DNA from 3 places in the Streptomyces tritici genome. Region 1 is predicted to be linked to each of the others. Evidence: riboswitches for the same ligand, from Rfam matches in the RefSeq annotation. Region 1 holds a riboswitch; each other region holds the start of a gene.
The links. Region 1 has a riboswitch for thiamine pyrophosphate ahead of ACNJ93_RS23450 (thiamine ABC transporter substrate-binding protein). Riboswitches for the same ligand answer to the same signal wherever they lie in the genome.
Positions count from the first base shown of each region.

Region 1 (5,083 bases):
TGCTCCCCTCCGGACAGCTCCGCGACGGAGCGCCGCTCCGCGCCCGGCAGACCGACCAGATCCAGCAACTCACCGACCTGGGCGGCCTGTCCGGCCCGGGACACCCCGTGCATCCGCAGGCCGAACGCGACGTTCCCCGCCACGTCCCGCTGCGGGAACAGCTGGTGGTCCTGGAACATCAGCCCGACCCCGCGCCGGTGCACCGGCACCCCGCTCTGGTCCGCGCCGCCCAGCAGCACCCGGCCGCCGTCCAGCGGCTGGAGCCCCGCGACGGCCCGCAGCAGCGTCGACTTGCCGCTGCCGCTCGGCCCGAGCACGCACACGATCTCGTGCTCGGCGACCTCCAGGTCCACCGCGTCGAGCGCGGCGCGCGCCCCGAAGCGCACCGTCGCGCCGTCCAGCCTCAGCATCAGAACTCCCCGGAGGTCCGCTCGGTGCGCAGCCGTTCGAGCAGCAGCAGGGCCGCCGCGCACACCGCCATCAGAATCGTCGACAGGGCCATCGCCTGCCCGTAGTTCAGCTCCCCCGGCCGGCCGAGGAGTCGCGCCACCGCGACCGGCAGCGTCGGGTTGTCGGGCCGGGCGATGAACACCGTCGCCCCGAACTCGCCCAACGACACCGCGAACGCGAACCCCGCGGCGATCAGCAGCGCCCGCCACACCATCGGCAGGTCCACCTCCCGCCAGGCCCGCAGCGGCGAGGCGCCCAGCACGGCCGCCGCCTCCCGCAGCCGCGCGTCCACCGCCCGCAGCACCGGCAGCATCGTCCGTACGACGAACGGCACGCCGACCAGCGCCTGCGCCAGCGGCACCAGGATCCACGAGGCCCGCAGGTCCAGCGGCGGCTCGTCCAGGGTGATCAGGAACCCGAAGCCGACCGTCACCGCGGACACCCCGAGCGGCAGCATCAGCAGCGCGTCGAAGCCCCGCACCAGCCGCCCCGCCTTCGTCGTGAGCGCAGCCGCGGCGAGGCCGCCGATCAGCAGCGCGATGCCGGTGGCGACCAGCGCGTACTCCAGCGAGTTCCCGACCGCCTCCAGCGGCGGGACGAGGAACGTCCCCGACGCGTCGAGCGAGCCCAGCGCCCGGTAGTAGCGCAGACCGTACCCGTCAGGGCCGGCGAAGGACCGCTCCACCAGCATCGCCAGCGGCAGCAGGATCAGCAGCGCCACCGACGCCAGCACCCCGCCGAGCAGCGCCCACTGCCCGGCACCGCGCGGCCGGCGCGCCGTGCTCCCGGCGGGCACCAGCTTCAGCGCCGACTCCCGGCGCCGTACCGTCCATGCGTGCACGGCGAGGATCGCGCCGACCGCCACGAACTGCACCATCGTCAGCACGGCCGCCGTCGGCAGGTCCAGCAGCCGGGCGGTCTGCCGGTAGATCTCCGCCTCCAGCGTCGCGTACGCCGTCCCGCCGAGGATCTGCACCACACCGAAGGAGGTGAAGGTGAACAGGAAGACCATCAGCGCCGCCGCGGCCACGGACGGCACCAGCGCCGGCAGCGTCACCCGCCGCCACGCCTGCCACCGGGACGCGCCCAGCACCCGCGCGGCCTCCTCCTGCCGCGGGTCGAGCTGCGCCCACAGCCCGCCGACCGTACGGACGACGACCGCGTAGTTGAAGAAGACGTGCGCCAGCAGGATCGCCCCCACGGACGTGTCCAGGCGCAGCCCCCACAGCTCGTCCGTCAGCCCGCCCCGCCCGACCAGCGCCAGGAAGGCCGTGCCGACCATGACCGTGGGCAGCACGAACGGCACGGTCACCACGGCCCGCAGCACCCGCTTGCCGGGGAAGTCGAGCCGCGCGAACACGTACGCGCCGGGCAGCGCGACCAGCAGCGTCAGCGCCGTCGAGGCCGCCGCCTGCCACACCGTGAACCACAGCACGTCCAGCAGGTCCGGCCGGCTCAGCGTCTCGCCGATCCGGCCGAACCGCCACGTCCCGTCGGTCTTCACGCCGCGGGCGACGATCGACGCGACGGGCCAGGCGAAGAACACCGCGAAGAACGCGACGGGCAGGGCCATCAGCCCGAGCCGCGCCGCGCTCCCCCGCAGGTCCCGGCGCCCGCCGGAGCGACGCCCGGCTACTTCAGGACGAGCGACGACCACGCCTGGATCCACGCCTCACGCTTCTCGGCGATCTTCTGCGGCGCCATGGTCTGCGGCTTCTCGATCACCGCGCCGTGCTTCGTGAACAGCTCCGGCAGCGTGGCGTCCTTCGCCACCGGGTGGACGAACATCTGCAGCGGCATGTCGTCCTGGAACTGCTTCGAGATCAGGAAGTCGATCAGCGCCTTGCCGCCCTCGGGGTTCTTCGCCCCCTTCAGCAGGCCCGCGAACTCGGTCTGCCGGAAGCAGGTGCCGGTGGAGACGCCCGTCGGGGCCTCCTTCGGCTGCGGCTGCGCGTACAGCACCTCGACCGGCGGGCTGGAGGCGTACGACACGACCAGCGGCCGGTCGCCCTTGGCCTGCTTGCCGCCCGCGGAGCCGGAGAACTCCTGGTTGTAGGCGAGCTCCCAGCTGTCGACGGTCTTCACGCCGTTGGCCTTGAGCTTCTTCCAGTAGTCCTGCCAGCCCCCGTCGCCGTACCGCGCGGCGGTGCCGAGCAGGAAGCCGAGGCCCGGGGAGGACCGCTCGGGGTTCTCCACCACGAGCAGGTCCTTGTACGCGGGCTTCGCCAGGTCGTCGAAGGTCTGCGGCGGGGCGAGCTTCTTGTCGGCGAAGTACTTCTTGTCGTAGTTGACGCAGATGTCGCCGGTGTCGACCGGGGTGACCCGGTGCTCGTCCTTGTCGAGCTGCAGCTCGGCCGGGATCCGGTCCAGGCCCTTCGCCTCGTACGGCTCGAACAGGCCGTTGTCGAGGCCGCGGGAGAGCAGCGTGTTGTCGATGCCGAAGAAGACGTCGCCCTGCGGGGAGCCCTTGGTGAGGATCTCCTTGTTGAGCGCCTCGCCCGCGTCGCCGCTCTTGAGGACCTTGACGGTGAAACCGGTCTGCTTCGTGAACGCCGCGAGGACGTCCTTGGAGGCGTTGAACGAGTCGTGGCTGACGAGGGTGACCGTCTTCGGGGCCGGGCCGCCGGTGGCCTTGCCCTTGTCGCCGTCCCCTCCGCCGCAGGCGGCGAGCGTGGTGACGCCGAGCGCGGTGGCGACCGCGACGGCGGCCAGCTTGGTGGTGTGCACTGGATTCCTCCTGGGTGTGACCAGGAAGAGACGCGGCCCTGCCCGCGCCCGGGGAAACCGGGCGCGGGCAGGGCGCAACAGCTCGAGTTACGACCGAACTTCCTACCCAGAATGACCTGGGCGAGGTTCAGAGGGTCTGCGGCCGCTGTGTTTGATTCCCAGCGTGTACCGCACTCTCAGCGCTGTGGCGCTCCCCTGTCGGAATATGCAGATGTGTTCGAGCTCAGACTACAAGGTCAGCGTTCGGCGGCGGCCAGCTGTCCACAGGCGCCGTCGATCTCCTGACCGCGGGTGTCCCGGACGGTCACCGGCACGCCGTGCGCGGCGATCGCCTCGACGAACGCCTTCTCGTCCTCCGGGCGGGACGCCGTCCACTTCGAGCCGGGCGTCGGGTTGAGCGGGATCAGGTTGACGTGCACCCGCTTGCCCTTGAGCAGCCGGCCGAGGAGGTCGCCGCGCCAGGCCTGGTCGTTGATGTCGCGGATCAGCGCGTACTCGATGGAGACCCGGCGGCCCGACTTCTCCGCGTACTCCCAGGCCGCGTCGAGGACCTCGCGGACCTTCCAGCGGGTGTTCACCGGGACGAGCGTGTCGCGCAGCTCGTCGTCGGGGGCGTGCAGCGAGACGGCGAGCCGGCACTTGAAGCCCTCGTCGGCGAACCGCAGCATCGCCGGCACGAGACCGACGGTGGAGACGGTGATGCCGCGCTGCGACAGGCCCAGGCCGTCCGGCTCCGGGTCGGTCAGCCGGCGGATCGCGCCGACGACCCGGTTGTAGTTGGCGAGCGGCTCGCCCATGCCCATGAAGACGATGTTCGACAGCCGCGCCGGGCCGCCGGGGACCTCGCCGTCGCGCAGGGCGCGCATGCCGTCGACGATCTGGTGCACGATCTCGGCGGTCGACAGGTTCCGGTCCAGGCCGGCCTGGCCGGTGGCGCAGAACGGGCAGTTCATGCCGCAGCCCGCCTGCGAGGAGATGCACATCGTGACCCGGTCCGGGTAGCGCATCAGGACCGACTCGACGAGCGTGCCGTCATGCAGACGCCACAACGTCTTGCGGGTCGTGTCGTCGTCGCAGGAGATGTGCCGGACCACCGACATCAGGTCGGGCAGCAGCTCCCCGGCGAGCTTCTCCCGGGCGGCGGCCGGAATGTCCGTCCACTGCGCGGGGTCGTGCGCGTACCGGGAGAAGTAGTGCGTCGACAGCTGCTTGGCGCGGAACGGCTTCTCGCCGATCGCGGCGACGGCCTCCTTGCGCTCGGCGGGCGTGAGGTCGGCGAGGTGCCGCGGCGGCTTCTTTGCTCCGCGGGGGGCGACGAAGGTGAGCTCTCCCGGTGCGGGGCGGGCCATGGCAGGTACTCCTCGTAATGACGAAAGGCGCGCCGCTCGGAGCAGCGCGCCCTTCCAGGGTACGGCAGAGCTTCGGTTCAGCCCGTGCCGACGAACAGCCGGCCGGCCTCAGCCCGTGCCGACGAACAGCACCAGCAGCAGCCACACCACCGGCGCGGTGGGCAGCAGCGAGTCCAGGCGGTCCATGATGCCCCCGTGGCCCGGGAGCAGCGTGCCCATGTCCTTGATGCCGAGATCGCGCTTGATCATGGACTCGCCGAGGTCGCCGAGCGTCGCGGACGCCGCCACCGCGAGACCCAGGAGCAGGCCCTGCCACCAGGACCCGCCGTCGATCAGGAACTCCATGCACAGCGCGCCCGCCGCCATCGCGAACGTCACCGCGCCGACCAGACCCTCGCGGGTCTTGCCGGGGCTGATCCGCGGGGCCAGCTTGTGCTTGCCGAAACGCCAGCCGATCGCGTACGCGCCCGTGTCGCTGACCACGGTCAGCAGCAGGAACGTCAGCACCCGCTCCGCCCCGTCGTCCGCGGTGAGCATCAGTGCCACGAACGTCGCCA
Region 1 covers NZ_CP183183.1:5,020,499-5,025,581, reverse strand. The annotation lists gene ACNJ93_RS23460 (ABC transporter ATP-binding protein) at 1-410, opposite strand, end outside; gene ACNJ93_RS23455 (ABC transporter permease) at 410-2,023, opposite strand; gene ACNJ93_RS23450 (thiamine ABC transporter substrate-binding protein) at 2,083-3,177, opposite strand; TPP riboswitch at 3,259-3,384, opposite strand; gene rlmN (23S rRNA (adenine(2503)-C(2))-methyltransferase RlmN) at 3,414-4,526, opposite strand; gene ACNJ93_RS23440 (phosphatidate cytidylyltransferase) at 4,635-5,083, opposite strand, start outside.

Region 2 (5,083 bases), 1.6 Mb from region 1:
GTCCGGAGGACCAGACGAGCTCGACACGCAGTGCGGGAGAGTCCACGGGCACGTTGGCGCCCTTGCTGAGGGAGCTCGCTGTCATGGCATCAGTCTGCCGAGCACAGCCGCCGAAACACCCGTTTCTCGCCGATCTCGGCAGCCCCGGCAGCGAACGAGGCCGTCCCCTTACAGGTCGGGCACCCGTGCGCGCTGTGCTGGGAAGCCCCCTCGCCCTCCCAGAACAGCGCGCCCAGGCGCCCCGGCCTCAGTCCGCCAGCGGCAGATAAACGCGGTTGCCGGAGGCGGCGAACTCGGCGGACTTCTCCGCCATGCCCGCCTCGATCTCGTCCGACTTCAGCTCACCGCCGTGCTCGCGGCGGATGTCCTGCGAGATCTTCATCGAGCAGAACTTCGGGCCGCACATCGAGCAGAAGTGCGCCGTCTTCGCCGGCTCCGCCGGAAGCGTCTCGTCGTGGAACTCGCGGGCCGTGTCCGGGTCCATGGCCAGGTTGAACTGGTCCTCCCAGCGGAACTCGAACCGCGCGTCCGACAGCGCGTCGTCCCACTCCTGCGCCCCCGGATGCCCCTTCGCCAGGTCCGCCGCGTGCGCCGCGATCTTGTACGTGATCACGCCGGTCTTCACGTCGTCCCGGTTCGGCAGGCCCAGGTGCTCCTTGGGCGTGACGTAGCAGAGCATCGCGGTGCCCCACCAGGCGATCATCGCCGCGCCGATGCCGGAGGTGATGTGGTCGTACGCGGGCGCGACGTCCGTCGTCAGCGGGCCGAGGGTGTAGAACGGCGCCTCCTCGCAGATCTCCTGCTGGAGGTCGATGTTCTCCTTGATCTTGTGCATCGGGACGTGGCCCGGGCCCTCGATCATGGTCTGCACGTTGTGCCGCTTGGCGATGGTGTTCAGCTCGCCCAGCGTCCTGAGCTCGGCGAACTGCGCGTCGTCGTTGGCGTCCGCGATCGAGCCGGGCCGCAGGCCGTCGCCGAGCGAGTACGTGACGTCGTACTGCGCGAGGATCTCGGAGAGCTCCTCGAAGTGCGTGTAGAGGAAGTTCTCCTTGTGGTGCGCGAGGCACCAGGCCGCCATGATCGAGCCGCCGCGGGAGACGATGCCCGTCTTGCGGCGGGCGGTCAGCGGCACGTACCGCAGCAGCACGCCGGCGTGGACGGTCATGTAGTCGACGCCCTGCTCGGCCTGCTCGATGACCGTGTCCTTGTAGATCTCCCAGCTCAGCTCCTCGGCCTTGCCGTCGACCTTCTCCAGGGCCTGGTACAGCGGCACGGTCCCGATCGGCACGGGGGAGTTGCGCAGAACCCACTCACGGGTGGTGTGGATGTTGCGGCCGGTCGAAAGGTCCATCACCGTGTCCGCGCCCCACTTGGTGGCCCAGGTCATCTTCTCCACCTCCTCCTCGATGGAGGAGGTGACGGCGGAGTTGCCGATGTTGGCGTTGACCTTCACCAGGAACCGCTTGCCGATGATCATCGGCTCGATCTCCGGGTGGTTCACGTTGGCCGGCAGCACCGCGCGCCCGGCCGCGATCTCCTCGCGCACGACCTCGGGGGAGACGTTCTCCCGGATCGCGACGTACTCCATCTCCGGGGTGACCTCACCCCGGCGGGCGTACGCGAGCTGGGTCACCGCCTGGCCGCCGCGGCCGCGGCGGGGCTGGCGCGGACGGCCGGGGAAGACCGCGTCGAGGTTCTTCAGCCCGCCGCGCGGCGAGGTGTGCTTGATGCCGTCGTCCTCGGGACGGACGGGACGGCCCGCGTACTCCTCGGTGTCGCCGCGGCCGATGATCCAGTTCTCGCGGAGCGGCGGCAGGCCGCGCCGGACATCGGTCTCGACGGTGGGGTCGGTGTACGGCCCGGACGTGTCGTACAGCGTCACGTCCTTGCCGTTGGTGAGGTGCACCTGACGGACCGGCACCCGGAGGTCGGGGCGCGAGCCCTCGATGTACCCCTTGTGCCAGCCCGGCTTCCGCTCGGCCTGGTCGGCGGCAGGCGTGCGTGCATCCTGAACGGTCATGAGACCTACTCCCTACGCCGGCATTACCCGGTAACAGGTTCGGCGGTCGGCGCAGCGATCGTCAGCGCCCTCTCAGCCCGGTGCTCCGAGCTCCCGCGTGTGCAAAGGTGCCACCACGCTAGCGTTTCCCCTGGCGTGCTGAACAGTGGGCCCCCGGCGTTCTTGCGATGATCGGTCGGTGACTTCGATGCAGCAGAGCCCCGAACCGCACGGCCACGGCCACGGCCACTCGCACAGCCACGGGCCGGCCGCACCCGTCTCGCGCCATCTGCGCAAGGTCATCGCCGCCGTCCTGATCCCGTTCGCGGCGGCCGTGGTGGTCGGTCTCGCGGTGCTGTGGCCGGGCGGCGTGCCGGGGCACGAGCGCACCGGCGTCGGCTTCGACCGGCAGACCGAGCAGGGCAGGGTCGTCGCGGCCCAGAAGGTCGACTGCAAGGACGTGAACGCCGCCCAGGTGCCGCCCACCGGCGACACCACGACCCCGCAGGGCCGGGAGGCGCTCAAGGCGCAGCAGGGGCAGTGCACCAAGGCGACCGTCGAGGTCACCACCGGTCCGGAGAAGGGCCGCACCTTCACCGAGATCGTGCAGCCGGACGCGCCCCGACAACTCCACGAGGGCCAGGGCGTCGTGGTCGCGTACGCCCCCGACGCCCCGCGCGACCTGCAGTACTCCGTGGCGGACGTGAACCGGAAGGTGCCGCTGGCGGTGCTCGCCGGGATCTTCGCGCTGGCGGTGGTCGCCGTGGGCCGGATGCGCGGCGTGATGGCGCTGATCGCGCTGGCGGTGAGCTTCCTGGTGCTGACCTTCTTCATCCTGCCGGCGATCCTGCAGGGGTCGAATCCGCTGGTGGTGGCGGTGGTCGGGTCGAGCGCGATCATGCTGATCGCGCTGTACATGTGCCACGGCCTCTCCGCGCGCACCTCGGTGGCGGTCCTCGGCACGCTGATCTCGCTGCTGCTGATCGGCCTGCTCGGCTCGCTGTTCATCGGCTGGGCGGCGCTGTCGGGGAACACCGACGACAACACCGGCCTGATCCACGGGCTTTACCCGGACATCGACATGTCCGGCCTCCTGCTCGCCGGTGTGATCATCGGTTCGCTGGGTGTGCTCGACGACGTGACGGTGACGCAGACCTCGGCCGTGTGGGAGCTGCACCAGGCCGATCCGCGGATGGGGCCGCGGGCGCTGTACCGGGCGGGCATCCGGATCGGCCGGGACCACATCGCGTCCGTGGTCAACACGCTGGTCCTCGCGTACGCGGGTGCGGCGCTGCCGCTGCTGCTGCTGTTCTCGATCGCGCAGAGCAGTGTGGGGACCGTGGCCAACAGCGAGCTGGTCGCGGAGGAGATCGTCCGGACGCTGGTCGGCTCGATCGGACTGGTGGCCTCGGTCCCGGTCACGACCGCGCTGGCGGCCCTGGTCGTCTCCGCCGACCGGCCGGCCGCCTCGGAGCCCGTTTCCGACGAGGTCGCGGGGCGCCGGCCGGCTCGGGGCGGACGGCGCCGGCGCGCGAAGTAGCGGATGCCGGGCTGCGGTGCGCGAAGTGCGCCGTCAGCCGGCGTTCTCCTCGGCGAGGATCTTGCCGAGCGCCGCCTCCAGGGAGTCCTCGAAGTCGCCGAGGGCGCATTCCTGACCGAGCGGGACGAGCTTGTCCGTACGGTCCAGGAAGGCGACGAGCGGCGGGGCGCTGGCCCGGAACAGGGCCCGGTCCGTTCCCACCTGGAGTCGGATGGAGACGTCCGAGAGGTCCTCGGGTTCGGTGGGCGCGATGTGGACGTCGCCGTCCCCGCTCGGCCGGTTGATCCCGTCGAGCAGCAGCTCGCGGCCGAACGCCCAGGTCACCGGGGCGTCGCCGGGGAGATGGAAGGTCATCCGCACCGCGTAGGGATCCCTGGTCTCGTACCGCAGCTCCACCGGGATCCGGAAGGAGAGCTCCTCGGAGACGAGAAAGCTCATCAGGACCTCGGCCTGCACCGACTCGCGCATCGTGTACCCCGCAGTAGATGAAGCAGTTCTGAGAAGACAGCTGTGGAAAGCAGTGGAGCTGTGGCGGAAACGGCCAGGAACGATCCCCCATGGCCCTCTTGACGCCATCGTGCTCGAAGGGCTGGCAGATCACAAGGAGTGATTTTTCAGATACTGATAGAGAACGCGAGGGAACTCAAGAGCCTTCCGATCTCATTCCGTAACTGTTCGACTGCGGGCAGCAACCGCTCTGCCTCGTGGAGGGGAAGGGAAATTGCCATTGCGGCAGCTGTAGAGCCTGCAATCAGCGGGATCGCGGCGCAGACCGTGCCGAGCGCATATTCCTGGCGTTCGATGACGGGTTCCATTCGGCCCATACCGCTCAAACGTTCCAGGAGCACCCCGCGATTACTCACCGTGTACGGAGTGAGGGGGACCACCGGATACCGGTCGAGGTGGTCTTGACGGCTCTTCTCGTCCAGTTGACCGAGCAGGCACTGCCCGAGGGCGTGCGCGTGACCCGTCTCGCGGAAGTCGGCCCACTCGTCGACGGCCGGGGCGGCGGGCGTGTCGGCGACGGCGACGAGCTCGATCTCACCCTCGCGGTAGAGCGCGAAGTAGACGGGGACGCCGATCGCGTCCCGCCAGACGGCCAGGGAGTCCTTGATCTTGGTGCGACGATTCTGCACAGCCGGGCCACCGCCCAGCCGGGCGGCCGCCTCACCAAGGCGGAACAGGCCGTTCTCCCGCTGCAGATAGCCCTCGTGGGCCAGGGTGCGCAGCAGATGGTACGCGGTCGGGAGGGCCAGACCGGCCTCCCGCGCGAGCTGCTTGGCAGGTGCTCCGTCCTGGTGCGAGCCCGCGGCCTCCAGGAGCCTCAACGCCCGCTGCACGGAACCGATCAGGGTAGGTGTGCTCGGCGCGGCCGTCCGCGGAGCGAAAGCCGTGGCCACAAGGTCACCCCCAGGCGAGTCGACGGGTGCGCACCCGCCCGCGGGGGCCTCCCCCGCTCACCTGCCGCACTGTGCGGACCGGACGCCGGATCCACCGGTCACGGGGTTCGACGACGCCTCAATTTCCCCGGGCGGCAGCGGATT
Region 2 covers NZ_CP183183.1:3,388,207-3,393,289, forward strand. The annotation lists gene ACNJ93_RS15625 (VWA domain-containing protein) at 1-85, opposite strand, end outside; gene thiC (phosphomethylpyrimidine synthase ThiC) at 248-2,020, opposite strand; TPP riboswitch at 2,013-2,127, opposite strand; gene ACNJ93_RS15635 (YibE/F family protein) at 2,208-3,539, shown strand; gene ACNJ93_RS15640 (SsgA family sporulation/cell division regulator) at 3,573-4,007, opposite strand; gene ACNJ93_RS15645 (IclR family transcriptional regulator) at 4,154-4,891, opposite strand.
Region 2: it holds a riboswitch for thiamine pyrophosphate, as region 1 does, so the genes downstream of both, thiC (phosphomethylpyrimidine synthase ThiC) here and ACNJ93_RS23450 (thiamine ABC transporter substrate-binding protein) in region 1, are expected to answer to the same signal.

Region 3 (5,083 bases), 3.4 Mb from region 1:
CAGGGGCCGGTGCAGAAGTAGTCCACGCCGGGCTCGGCGGCCGCCGCGGCCACCTCGGACTCGGCGTGGCAGGAGCGGCCGATCAGCACCTCGTCGCCCAGGACGGCCCGGGCGGCGGGCACCGGCAGGTCGCCCTGGCCGAGGTGGAGCACGTCGGAGCCGATGGCGTGGGCGACGTCGGCCCGGTCGTTCACCGCGAGCAGCTTGCCGTGCCGGCGGCAGGCGTCGGCGAACACGGCGAGGTGCTCCAGCTCCTCGCCGGCCTCCATGCCCTTGTCGCGGAGCTGGACGATGTCCACGCCGGAGGAGAGCACGGCGTCCAGGAACGCGGGCAGGTCGCCCTGGCGCTTGCGGGCGTCCGTGCACAGGTAGAGCCGGGCGTCGGACAGCTGGGCGCGAGGCGTGGACATGAGGCGGTTCCCCCCGGGTGGTGCGGCGGCACGCGGCTCGGTCTCCCGGGGCCGCGCACCGCCTGGTGGTCGTGGTGCTGTCGCGTCAGACGGCGAGCGCCTGGGCGCGGCGCTTCACCTCGGTGCCGCGATTCTCGCTGAGCGCCTGCGCGGGGGTGCCCGGCAGGCTCGGGTCCGGGGTGAAGAGCCACTCCAGCATCTCTTCGTCCGTGAAGCCGTCGTCCTTCAGGAGCGTCAGGGTGCCGCTGAGGCCCTTGACGACCTTGCCGTCCTGGATGAAGGCGGCCGGCACCTGGAGCGTCCTGTTCTCCCCGCGGCGCACGGCGATCAGCTGGCCCTCCTTGACCAGCTGGCGCACCCGCGTCACCTCGACGTCGAGCATTTCCGCGATGTCGGGGAGGTGGAGCCAGGCAGGGACGAGAGCATCGATCTTTGCGTCAATCTCGGTCACGGGACAAGCCTGCCATCTGGGACCGACAGCCGGTAGTCGGGCCTACCGCACTGCCGCCTTCAGAGGGACGGCCGGGTCCGCGGCGCGCCCCGGGTCGACGACCGAGCCCGCCTCGATCAGCCGCCGCCCCTGGGCCAGGTCCCGCGGCCGGCCCACGGCGAGCAGCGCCACCGGCACGTCGCCGCGCAGCCAGAGCACCGACCAGGCGGGGTCGCCGGGCGCGCCGCGCCACAGCAGCGTGTCGGCGTGGGCGTGGTGTCCCGCGTACTGGACGAAGCGGCCGAACTGCTCGGACCAGAAGTACGGCACCGGGTCGTACGGCGCGGGCGCCTCGCCCACGATCCCGGCGGCGACCGTGCGCGGGCCCTGCAGGGCGTTGTCCCAGTGGTGGACGAGCAGGCGTTCGCCGTAGCGGGCGGAGGGGAAGGACGCGCAGTCGCCGACCGCGTACACGTCGGGCAGCGAGGTGCGCAGCCGGTCGTCGGCGGTGACCGAGCCGTCGGGGCCCAGCGCGATGCCGGAGCTGGCCAGCCAGCCGGTGGCGGGGCGGGCGCCGATGCCGACGACGACCGCGTCGGCGGGGAGCTTCCGGCCGTCGGCGAGGACGACCTCGCCGGGGGCGAGCCGTTCGACGCGGGCGCCGGTGAGCAGGTCGGCGCCGCTCTCCGCGTACCAGGCGGCCATCGGCTCGGCGACCTCGGCGGGCAGGGCGCCGGCGAGCGGCCGGCCGGCGGCCTCGACGACGGTGACGGCGCAGCCGGCCTGGCGGGCGGCGGTGGCGAACTCGGCGCCGATCCAGCCGGCGCCGACCACGACGAGGGTGTGCCGCTGTTCCAGGACGGGCCTGAGCCGGGCCGCGTCGTCGAGGGTGCGCAGCAGGTGGACGCCGGGGACGCCCTCGGAGCCGGGGAGGGTGAGCGGGTACGCGCCGGTGGCGAGGACGAGCACGTCGTACGGGACGGGGCCGGCCTCGGTGTCGACCTCGTGGTCCGCCGCGCGCAGTCCGGTGACCTCGACGCCGAGGCGGAGTTCGACGTCGAGCTCGGCGAAGTCGACGTCGAAGGCGGAGTCCTCGGCCTTGCCGAGGAGCACGGCCTTGGACAGCGGCGGCCGGTCGTACGGCTGGTGGGGCTCTGCGCCGATGACGGTCACCGCCCCGGTGAAGCCCTGCTCGCGCAGGGCGACGGCGGTCTGCACCCCGGCCATGCCGGCGCCGGCGACGACCACGCGCCGCGGCTGTCCTGTGTGTTCCAGCTGCTCGCTCACCCGTCCACCTTACGCACCTGACGATCCGTCAGTAAGCGGTGGGCTAGTCTGGCCGTCGACGCAGAGCACACGCGGGAGCCCGGACGCACCGGGCTGAGAGGGAGGCTGGCCGGCCTCCGACCGTACGAACCTGATCCGGGTCATGCCGGCGAAGGGAGGGGCTGGACGCCCATGCACGCACGTACCGATTCGGACGTCCTCGTCGTCGGGGGCGGCATCGTCGGGCTCGTCACGGCCTGGCGCGCGGCGCAGCGCGGACTGCGCACCGCGATCGCCGACCCCGACCCCGGGGGCGGCGCCGCGCGGGTCGCCGCCGGGATGCTGGCCGCGGTCACCGAACTCCACTACGGCGAGGAGACCCTGCTCGGTCTCAACCTCGCCTCCGCGCGCCGCTATCCGGACTTCGTCGCCGAACTCGCCGACGCCACCGGCCTGGACGTCGGCTACCGCGCCTGCGGCACCCTCGCGGTGGCGCTGGACTCCGACGACCGGGCGCACCTGCGCGAGCTGCACGCGCTGCAGGCCCGCTGCGGCCTGGACTCGGTGTGGCTGAGCGGCCGCGAGTGCCGCCGCCTGGAGCCGATGCTCGCGCCCGGCGTGCGCGGCGGCCTGCGGGTCGACGGGGACCACCAGGTGGACCCGCGGCGGCTCGCCGACGCGCTGCTGCTCGCCTGCGAGCGGGCCGGGGTGGTCTTCCACCGGGCCTGGGCGCGGCGCCTGACGGTCGTCGGCGACCGGGCGGCCGGTGCGGTCCTGGACGACGGGACCGAGCTCGCCGCCGACCAGGTGGTGCTCGCCGGCGGCAGCCTGAGCGGCAGGCTCGCGGGCGTGCCGGAGGACGTGCTGCCGCCGGTGCGGCCGGTGAAGGGCCAGGTGCTGCGGCTGACGGTGCCGCCGGCGTACGCGCCGTTCCTGTCCCGGACGGTACGGGCCGTGGTGCGGGGCGGGCAGGTGTACCTGGTGCCCCGGGAGAACGGCGAGCTGGTGATCGGCGCGACCAGCGAGGAGCTCGGCTGGGACACGACGGTCACCGCCGGCGGCGTCTACGAGCTGCTGCGCGACGCGCACGAGCTGGTCCCCGGACTGACCGAGCTGCCGCTGACCGAGACCCGGGCCGGGCTGCGCCCCGGCTCCCCCGACAACGCGCCGCTGCTCGGCGCGACCGAACTGCCCGGACTGCTGCTGGCCACCGGGCACTACCGCAACGGGGTGCTGCTGACCCCCGTCACCGGCGACGTGATGGCCGAGGTCCTCGCCACCGGGTCGCTGCCGGACGAGGCGCGCCCCTTCAGCCCCCGCCGATTCTCCGCCGTACGTGAGGAGCAGCCCGCATGAACGTGTCCGTGAACGGGGAGCCGCGCGCGCTCCCCGGCCCGCTCTCCCTGGACGCCCTGGTCGCGACCGTGACGGCGGCCCCCTCGGGGGTCGCGGCGGCGGTGAACGAGGCGGTGGTGCCGAGGAGCCAGTGGCCCGCGACGGTCCTGGCGGACGGCGACCGCGTGGAGATCCTCACCGCGGTGCAGGGAGGCTGAGCGGCGCATGAGCGACGACGTCTTCTCCCTCGCCGGCACGGAGTTCTCCTCCCGCCTGATCATGGGCACGGGCGGAGCGCCCAGCCTGGACGTGCTGGAACGCGCCCTGGTGGCGAGCGGCACGGAACTGACCACCGTGGCCATGCGCCGCCTGGACCCGACCGTGCAGGGCTCGGTCCTGTCGGTCCTGACCCGCCTCGGCATCCGCGTCCTGCCGAACACGGCGGGCTGCTTCACCGCCGGCGAGGCGGTCCTCACCGCCCGGCTGGCGCGCGAGGCGCTGGGCACGGACTGGATCAAGCTGGAGGTCGTGGCGGACGAGCGGACGCTGCTGCCGGACGGCGAGGAACTGCTCGCCGCGGCGGAGACGCTGGTCGACGACGGCTTCACGGTGCTCCCGTACACCAACGACGACCCCGTGCTCGCGCGGAAGCTGGAGGACGCGGGCTGCGCGGCGATCATGCCGCTCGGCTCCCCCATCGGCTCCGGCCTCGGCATCCGCAACCCGCACAACTTCGAGCTGATCGTGGAGCGGGCCGGCGTCCCGGTCATCCTCGACGCGGGCGCCGGCACGGCCTCCGACGCGGCGCTGGCGATGGAGCTGGGCTGCGCGGCGGTAATGCTGGCCTCGGCGGTGACCCGGGCCCAGGACCCGGTGCGCATGGCCCGGGCGATGCGCCTGGCGGTCGAGTCCGGCCACCTGGCGCGCGGCGCCGGCCGCATCCCCCGCCGCCACTTCGCCGAGGCGTCCTCCCCCGTGGAGGGCCGCGCCCACCTGGATCCGGAGCGCCCGGCGTTCTGACCGGGCACGGCGGAGGGCGCGAGGCGCGTCACAGGTGCGCTGCAGTACGGGCGGGACGGCAGGAGACCAGGGCCGGGACTCGTAGACTCGCTGCGTGGACACGACGCTCAGGGACCCGCTCGTCGGGCAGCTGCTCGACGGCCGGTACCGCATCGACGCGCGGATCGCCGTCGGCGGCATGGCCACCGTCTACCGTGCGCTCGACACCCGCCTCGACCGCGTCCTCGCGCTCAAGGTGATGCACCCCGAGCTCGCCGCGGACGCCACCTTCGTCGAGCGGTTCATCCGCGAGGCGAAGTCCGCCGCCCGGCTCGACCACGCCAACGTCGTCGGCGTCTTCGACCAGGGCGCCGACGGCGCGTACGTGTACCTCGCCATGGAGTACGTGGCCGGCTGCACGCTCCGCGACGTGCTCCGCGACCGCGGCGCGCTCCAGCCCCGCGCCGCGCTCGACATCCTGGATTCGGTGCTCGCCGCGCTCGGCGCCGCGCACCGCGCCGGCTTCGTGCACCGCGACATGAAGCCCGAGAACGTCCTGATAGGGGACGACGGCCGCGTCAAGGTCGCGGACTTCGGGCTCGTCCGCGCCGTCGGCTCCACCACGAACACCACCGGCACCGTC
Region 3 covers NZ_CP183183.1:1,653,883-1,658,965, forward strand. The annotation lists gene thiE (thiamine phosphate synthase) at 1-410, opposite strand, end outside; gene ACNJ93_RS07675 (Rv2175c family DNA-binding protein) at 496-861, opposite strand; gene ACNJ93_RS07680 (NAD(P)/FAD-dependent oxidoreductase) at 904-2,127, opposite strand; TPP riboswitch at 2,189-2,301, shown strand; gene thiO (glycine oxidase ThiO) at 2,299-3,462, shown strand; gene thiS (sulfur carrier protein ThiS) at 3,459-3,659, shown strand; gene ACNJ93_RS07695 (thiazole synthase) at 3,667-4,461, shown strand; gene pknB (Stk1 family PASTA domain-containing Ser/Thr kinase) at 4,556-5,083, shown strand, end outside.
Region 3: it holds a riboswitch for thiamine pyrophosphate, as region 1 does, so the genes downstream of both, thiO (glycine oxidase ThiO) here and ACNJ93_RS23450 (thiamine ABC transporter substrate-binding protein) in region 1, are expected to answer to the same signal.